2 regions of the Arthrobacter sp. N1 genome follow, and region 2 is predicted to be linked to the other one. Evidence: riboswitches for the same ligand, from Rfam matches in the RefSeq annotation. Region 2 holds a riboswitch; the other holds the start of a gene.
The links. Region 2 has a riboswitch for cyclic di-GMP ahead of NVV32_RS14735 (response regulator transcription factor). Riboswitches for the same ligand answer to the same signal wherever they lie in the genome.
Positions count from the first base shown of each region.

Region 1: another riboswitch for cyclic di-GMP. It lies ahead of NVV32_RS03590 (hypothetical protein); the one in region 2 lies ahead of NVV32_RS14735 (response regulator transcription factor).

Region 1 is NZ_CP102608.1:769,452-773,511, reverse strand. Features, by position in the region: gene NVV32_RS03595 (NADPH-dependent F420 reductase) at 1-42, shown strand, start outside; gene NVV32_RS03590 (hypothetical protein) at 93-1,445, opposite strand; cyclic di-GMP riboswitch class I at 1,461-1,535, opposite strand; gene NVV32_RS03585 (glycosyltransferase) at 1,810-3,882, shown strand; gene opgC (OpgC domain-containing protein) at 3,879-4,060, shown strand, end outside.
Region 2 is NZ_CP102608.1:3,175,816-3,179,875, reverse strand. Features, by position in the region: gene NVV32_RS14740 (hypothetical protein) at 214-546, shown strand; gene NVV32_RS14735 (response regulator transcription factor) at 610-1,434, opposite strand; cyclic di-GMP riboswitch class I at 1,556-1,630, opposite strand; gene NVV32_RS14730 (LysR family transcriptional regulator ArgP) at 1,702-2,604, opposite strand; gene NVV32_RS14725 (LysE/ArgO family amino acid transporter) at 2,673-3,278, shown strand; gene NVV32_RS14720 (DUF368 domain-containing protein) at 3,291-4,060, opposite strand, start outside.

The DNA of each region.
Region 1 (4,060 bases), 1.2 Mb from region 2:
CGCGAAGCACTCGGGCAGGCCAGGCGCTACGCCGACATGTAGCTCCGGTGCCCGACCGTCAGCCGTCGCCGACCGCCTGGTCGGCCGTGGCGTCAGCGCCCGCCGAGGACGATCGGTGAGCAGCGGGACGCGTCACAGATCTGGTACCGCGCGGAGGGTGACTTCGACGAGGTCGCCACCCGGCCCGAGTTCACGACCGGGCGGCGGCTCCCGTCCGCCACCAGGGTGACCGTGGACCCCTGAGCCCGGGACCACGTCAGCGTCGTCGCGTACAGGCGGTGCGCCGTGGTGTTCCTGGCCGCGAGCGTGATGGCCTTGGGCTGGACGGTCGGCTTCGGCAACGGCTTCGTCGGGGTCGGCGACGGGGCCGGCTTCGTCGGAGCAAGTGTCGGGCTCGCGGACGGCGACGGCGCCGGCTTCGTCGGAGCAAGTGTCGGGCTCGCGGACGGCGACGGCGCCGGCCTCGTCGGTGCGGCTGTCGGGCTCGCGGACGGCGACGGGGCCGGCCTCGTCGGTGCGGCTGTCGGGCTCGCGGACGGCGACGGCGCCGGCTTCGTCGGGGTCGCCGACGGGCTTGCGGACGGCGACGGCGCAGGAGCGGTCGGCGACGGGGTGGGAGCCGTCACCGGCGCCGGCGTGAACGAGAAGTCCCTCACCACCACCTTCTCCGGTTTCACTGCCGCGGGATCCCCTCCCCCGCCGTCGGTCACCCAGAGGTTGAAGTGGATGGTCTCCCGGGCCGGCTCGGGGACGTTCGGGCCCTGCATCACGGTGCGCTTGAGCAGGGGGCCGCCGTAGCCCTCCCCCGCGAAGGTCTCGAACGTCAGCCTGTCCGGCTCCCACACCAGGCGATGCGTGAGGATCGGGTGGTCCGTGACGCCGAAGATCGCCGTGTCGTTGCCGACCCCGGGTCCCTTGCTCGCGTCGAACCAGTAGCCGTGCCCCTGCGTGATGGGCCACACCTGGCCGTAGTTGCTGCCACCGCCCCATGAACTGGCCTCGCAAAGGTCCATCTCGTTGTAGCCCGGGGCGACGGCGGGGTCGTAGGTGAACAGGCATCCCCACACCACCTCCTTCTGGAGCGTGGTGAGGTCCTTCTCGATGGTGGTGCTGTAGGTGCCGTAGCCGAAACCGTGGCGGGTCGTGTTGAACTCGGCCCCGATGGTGGCCGCGCCGGTCGGATTCGAGAGCGTCATGGTCACGTGGCCGTCGGCGTCAGGGCTGCTGACGTTGGCGGGGTCGAACTGCTTGTTGTAGTTCGGTGCGCCGCTCCACCAGCGCTTCTCCCAATTGAGGCCCTTCCAGGCGAAATCACCCACGGGACCGGGAACGGCAGCCATCGGGGTCGTGTCCGCGGCGACGACCGGCGTGGGCACGGAGACGGCGAGCAGGAGGGCCGCGAGGACCCCGCTGAGGGCGGAACGGAGTGCTGGACGACGGAGCATGCACAGGCCTTCTGGTTCGGTAGCCCGGCTGACCCCTGGGGCCCCGTGGCTTTGCGTCTCCGGCTCGCACCGGGTTTGCCCTTCTCACCGGGCGGCTGCCCCGGCGGTGCCGACGCTCGCGCTGCCGACCGTTCAATCCTCCCGCACCGGCATGCGGCCGGAACCACGCGCCGGCGCAGATTGTGCCCAGCATTGCCGCAAGTCCATGCCCGACGTGGCAGCAGGAGCACGCTCGGGTACCTTTGGTGCATGCTGCACGGTCCCTCGTGGCCCGGTGAGCGTCTCAGTGCGGCCGGCCCGGCGCACACAAGTCACCGAAGCGACGCGCCTCAGCGCGTGCGCAGCAGATGGAGAGCACAGAAGCATGGGGAACACTCCGACGACCGGGCTGTCCGCGCGCACCCGGCGCCGCGCCGCGAGCGACGACCTCCCGAAGGGCAGGACGCTCCTCGTCCGGGCGATCGTGCTGGTCACCGCGGTGCTCGGCATCAACTACATCGCGTGGCGGTGGCTCTTCTCCATCAACTGGGACGCCTGGTGGATCGCCATCCCGCTGATCCTCGCGGAGACCTACTCGCTGATCGACTCCCTGCTGTTCGGCTTCACGGTGTGGAGGCTGAAGAAGCGCACGCCGCCCGAGGCACCCGAGGGCCTCACCGTGGACGTCTTCATCACCACCTACAACGAGCCGCTGGACCTCGTCCTCACCACGGCGCGCGCCGCCAAGGCCATCCGCTACCCGCACCGGACGTGGATCCTCGACGACGGCAACCGCGCCGAGGTGCGCGCAGCAGCCGAGGCGGAGGGCATCGGCTGGATCACGCGCTCCGCCGACTGGAAGGACATGCCGCGCCACGCGAAGGCCGGCAACCTCAACAACGCCCTGATGTCCACGGACGGGGAATTCCTCGTGATCCTGGACGCCGACCAGATCCCGGATCCGCTCATCCTCGACAGGACGCTCGGCTACTTCACCAACGAGAAGATGGCCCTGGTCCAGACGCCGCAGGTCTTCGTCAACGTCCCGGACTCCGATCCCCTGGGCAGCCAGGCCCCCCTGTTCTATGGACCCATCCAGCAGGGCAAGGACGGCTGGAACGCGGCGTTCTTCTGCGGGTCCAACGCGATCATCCGCCGCGAGGCCCTCATGCAGCTCGGCGTCACGCGGTACGTGACGGAGATCGAACTGGCCCTCCACAAGGCGCTGAAGACCTCGGACAAGGTCATCGCCAAGGCCAAGAAAGGCCTGGGCCCCGACTCCGAGCGGGTCGAGGAAGCCCTCGACCTCGTGGCGAAGGACATCCGGCGCGTGCGCCGGCGCCTCGGGAAGGGCCACGGCATCTCCGAGGTCACCTACGAGTTCCAGCAGCGCATGCAGGCCGTGACCCGCGGGCTCGTCGCCGCGGACATCGCCGCCTTCCACGAGGACCTCGCCTCCCTCGCGGACCTCGACATCATCGGGCTGGAGGAGGGACTGCAGGACGCCTCCATCAGCACGCCCGGGCTCGCCGTCGTCGACGACGCCGCGCTCGACCAGCTGGCCCAGCGCTCCTGGTCGCCCCTCGCCGCGATCGACGCCGTCCGGGTGCTCATCGAGTCGGTCAACGCGGACCGCGGCGGCGAGGCGCAGGCCGTGATGCCCATGGCCACCATCTCCGTCACGGAGGACATGGCCACGTGCATGCGCCTGCACTCCCTCAAGTGGGAGACGGCCTACCACCACGAGAAACTCGCCGACGGACTGGCGCCCGAGGACCTGAACTCCATGCTCACCCAGCGCCTGCGCTGGGCGCAGGGCACCATCCAGGTACTGTTCCGCGAGAACCCCTTCGCGCAGAAGGGCCTCACGATCGCCCAGAAACTGATGTACGGGGCGACCATGTGGAGCTACCTCTCGGGCTTCGCCGCGATCATCTACATCGCCGCGCCGATCATCTACCTGATCTTCGGCATCCTCCCCGTCAGCTCCATCAGCACGGAGTTCTTCATCCGCCTGATCCCGTTCCTGCTGGTCAACCAGCTGCTGTTCGCCGTCGTCGGGAAGGGCGTGAAGACGTGGCGCGGGCAGCAGTACTCGCTCGCCCTGTTCCCCATCTGGATCCGGTCCATCACCTCGGCGTTCGGCAACGTCTACCTCGGCCGGAGCCTGGACTTCGCCGTCACGCCGAAGACCCTGCAGCAGGACCACCAGCTCCGCTGGGACCTCGTGAGACCCCAGCTGTGGGCGATGGGCCTGCTGGTCGCCGCCGTGATCATCGGCGTCGTCCGCATGCTCGTGGGACAGGCCGACATCCTCGGCACCTCGGTGAACATCGTCTGGGTCGTCTTCGACCTGGTGATCTTCAGCGTCATCATCGAGGCCGTCCGCTACCGCGGATACGAGCACTACCAGGCGGACATCGCGGAGGCGAAGGCCCGGCAGGACGCGAAGGCGTGAGCGCGACGGTGACCACGGCGACAGCCGCCGGCCTGCGGGCCCTGGTCCTCCTCCTGGTCCTGGTGACCGGGATCCTCGGCGGTGGCACCCCTGCCCACGCCCTGGCCGGGAACCAGCCCGCCGCCACGGTGGATGCCACCATCAGCGCGGGGGCCGAGCAGCTCCCGGTCGAGGACCC
Region 2 (4,060 bases):
CGGGCCTTCCGCAAGCTTTGCGCAAGAACCGGATGGTTCCGCATCCTCGCAACCCGCTGTCGCTACCCTTGGACTGTGCCCACCCATTCGACTCCGTCAGGTCCTGGTCAGCACCAGGACAGCGGGACGGCACCCCCCAGGAGTGAAGCCGTCCCGGCTACGGGCGCGCCGGGCAAGGCTGCTCCGCTGCTGGTGCCGGCGGTCCTGGAGGACATGAGGAGCGATTTCGACGATCCCGCCGTCGTCAACCGGTTCGCCCACGACTTCTGCTCGACGCTCGGGGGGAAGATCGACCGGCTGGACGTCCGGTTGCGGGGCGGCGATGCCATGGGCGCAGCGGACGCGGTGCTCAGCGTCACGACGTCGTCGGCCATGGTAGGGGCCGTGCGCCTCACGCAGGCCGCGCTCCGGATGCAGCGCCTGATCGCGGCGGACGACCTCGACGAGGCCTTGCACTCCCTCGCACTCCTCCGGGCGTGCGCGGCGGACACCGTGGCGGCGCTCGGCCGGTCCTACCCGGTCGGGATCGCGGACGCTGCGCCCTAGACCGGCTTGGTGCGGTGCCGACCCGCGGGGACGCTGTCCGGTCCCACGCGGGGGAGCCGACGGCTACCGGGAGGTCGAGCTCCTCGGCATGATCCTGAAGCCGACGCCGCGCACCGTGGTGATGAGATCCGGGTCCCCCGAGGTCCGGGCCAGTTTCTGCCGCAGGTTCGCGATGTGCACCTCGATGGCGCGCTCGTCCGTGCGGCTGACGAAGTTGTAGCCCCGGTACTCCCTGCCGCGCGATACGCGCACCAGCTCTTCCTTGGTGCGCACCGCACCGTTGCTGCGGAGCAGTTCGTGCAGGAGGTTGAACTCGGTCTTGGTGAGCGGGAGTTCGACGCCTGAGCAGGTCGCGGTGCGGGCCTCGCCGTCCAGCACCAGGTTGCCGTTGCGGAGGAGGTCCGCCGCATCGGGCGGGGGCCCGGTGGTGGCCGCCGGGGTAGGCGCGGTACCACCGGACGGTCCAGGGGTGACGGTCGCGGGGGGAGCCACCGGCTGGCCGATGCGGGGCCGGCGCAGCATCGCGTCGATCCGAGCCCTCAGTTCCCGCGGGCGGAAGGGCTTCAGGACGTAGTCGTCCGCGCCGGCCTGCAGAGCGGTCAGCACGTCCATCTCGTCCGTGCGGCCACTCAGGACGATCACGTAGCAGTCCGACGTCGTGCGGATGCGGCGCAGCACCTCGTAGCCGTCGATGTCGGGGAGGCCGATGTCGAGCGTCACGACCGCCGGATGTTCCTGCCGCACGGCATCCACCCCGTCGCGGCCCGTCGCGGCACCGCTTGCCGCGAAGCCGCCCTGCTCGAGGACGGCGCACAGCAGGTTGCGGATGTCGAGGTCGTCCTCGATCACGACCGCTGCGCGGCGGTCACCGGCAGCGACGCTATTCATGGGCTGCGACCTTCGGCTCGGTCGGCAGCAGCTCCGCTTCGGACGGATGCTCCGCCTGCCGGGCGGACGGGAGTTCGGAAGTGACGGCGGGTGTCCGTGCCATGGTGCGAGACCTGTTCTCTTCGGCGGCCCGGCTGACCGCGTGGGTCCCGTGGCTTTGCGTCCCCGGCTCGCACCGGGTTTGCCTTTGTCGACGGGCGGCTGCCCGCTCCATGATTTTAGCAACCCGCACCGACGCCGTGGGATCGCTCCCTCCATCACACTCCGTCACCGCTCCGTCCGCCCCGTCCCGGGCTGCCGGAGCAGCGCAGCGCCGCGTCGGACGGCCGACCCGACGGCCGTGAGCGCCGTCGAGCCGTGGCGCCACTGCTGCCAGTGCAGAGGGACGTCCAGGTGCCCGTCGTCGTCGAACGGGAGGAGGTCCCCGCGATCCCTGTGCAGCTCCAGCTCCGACACCAGGCCCCAGCCCATGCCGAGGCGGATGGCCTCCGCGAACTCCTCGGCTGCGGGGACGTGGTGCCGTGGTGCGTCCCGGGCACTCCGGGTACGTGGGCGGAGATAGGCGTCCTGCAGGTCGTCCTTCCGGTCGAAGACGATGAGGGGGGCTTTCCCCAGTGCCTCCGGCGTCGCGCCGTCCGGGAACCAGGCCCTGCGGAAGCTGCGCGTGCTCACCGGGAGGTAGCGCATGATGCCGAGCGGGTGGGAGGAGCAGCCCTGGACCGGCGCCGCGACCGACGTGATCGCCGCCGCGGCCGCGCCGCTGCGCAGGAAGTCGAGCGAGTGGTCCTGGTCCTCCCGGAGCATCTCGATCTGGAGCGTCTCCGCGATCGGGGCGAGGGCCGGCAGCACCCAGGTGTGGAGGGAATCGCCGTTGACCACGATCGTGATGCGCTGCCGGCTCCGCTGGTCCTCCGCGGCGAGCTCGTCCGAGAGGTCGGCGGTGAGCAGTTCGAGCTGCCGCGCGAATCGCACGATCGCCTGCCCGGCGTCGGTGGCCCGGAGCGGCCGGGCCCGCGTGATGACGGGGCGTCCGACGGCGACCTCCAGGGCACGGATCCGCTGGCTCACCGCCGACGGGGTGATGGAGAGCGTGGCGGCAGCAGCCTCGAAGCTGCCTCCGCCCACGATCGCGGCGAGCGCCTGCGCCTGTGCAGGGTCGACATGTGTCATGAGCACTTCTTACCATGCTGAAGAAGCTTTAGCTGGTCTTACCCGCTGTGCACTCCTAGGTTGATCAGGTGATCACCACCGCCGCCACCGGCTTCGCTGCCGGCCTGACCCTCATCGTCGCCATCGGGTCGCAGAACGCCTTCGTGCTGCGCCAGGGCCTCCGACGCTCCCACGTGGTCCTCGTCGTTGCGGTCTGTGCCCTGTCGGATCTCCTGTTGATCGGGCTCGGCGTCGGCGGCCTCGGCGCCCTGATCGAGGGGGCGCCGGTGCTGCTGGAGGTGATCCGCTGGGCGGGCGCGGCCTTCCTCACGGGCTATGCCGTCCTTGCCGCACGCAGGGCGGTCCGGGGCGGGACCCTCGACGCTGCCGGGGGTGCCGCGACGACGTCCTGGCGCGCAGCGCTCGGCACCTGCCTCGCCCTGACCTGGCTCAATCCCCATGTGTACCTCGACACCGTGTTGCTGCTCGGCTCCCTGGCGGGGACGCACGGCCCCACCGGCAGGTGGTGGTTCGCGGCCGGCGCGGGCCTGGGCAGCATCGTCTGGTTCACCGCCCTCGGCGCGGGAGCACGCTTCCTCGCCCCGCTGTTCGCGCGCCCGGTGGCGTGGCGCGTCCTCGACGCGCTGATCGCCGTCGTCATGCTGGTTCTCGCCGTGCTCCTCGTGGTCCGGTAGGACGGCGGACGGTCAGGCAGGTCGTCGTCGCGGTACGCGACGCGCCTGGGTCCGCCGGTCCCACAGCCACAGCACGACGACGACGGCGGCACCGACCACGAACACGGCGAGGGGAGCCGCCCACGCCTCGGGATCCGGGGCGAGGAGGGCCGCCCCGTCCTGCCACGGCCACAGGGCACGCGCGGAGCCCAGGATCAGGCCGGTGGCGATGAGCAGGGTTACGCGCCTCCTCGCCCGCAGGAGATAGGCCAGGCCACGCACCACTGTCGCGAGCCCGAGGACCGCACCGCCGGCGAAGAGTGCGAGGTAGCCGAGGTCGCGGGTACTCGCGGCCTCGAGGGTCGGCTCGTACAGGCCGATCGTGAGCAGGATGAAGGAGCCCGAGAGACCGGGCAGCACCAGTGCACAGACCGCGGCGGCACCACTGAGGACGAGCACCCACCCCTGCGGCTCGCCCACCTGCAGGGTCGGCAGCCCCAGTCCCAGGAAGACGCCGACAGCGACGACCACCACCACGAACACGGCCAGAGCCCACGGTGCCGGCCGAGGCGGGAGCAGCCGCGTGACCATGGACAGCGGGACCAGCAGGCTCGCGAGCACCATGCCGAGGAAGAGGGCACGGGCGATCACGGGTTGCGTGTCGACGAAGGCGTGCAGCGGTCCGGCCAGCGTGAAGAGCGCCACAGCCATGCCGACGACCAGGGGCAGCACGAGCCTCCATTCGACGGCGCGGAGATGCGTGCGCGACGCCGCCCGGCCGTTCCCGCCGAGGAGCGCGGTCA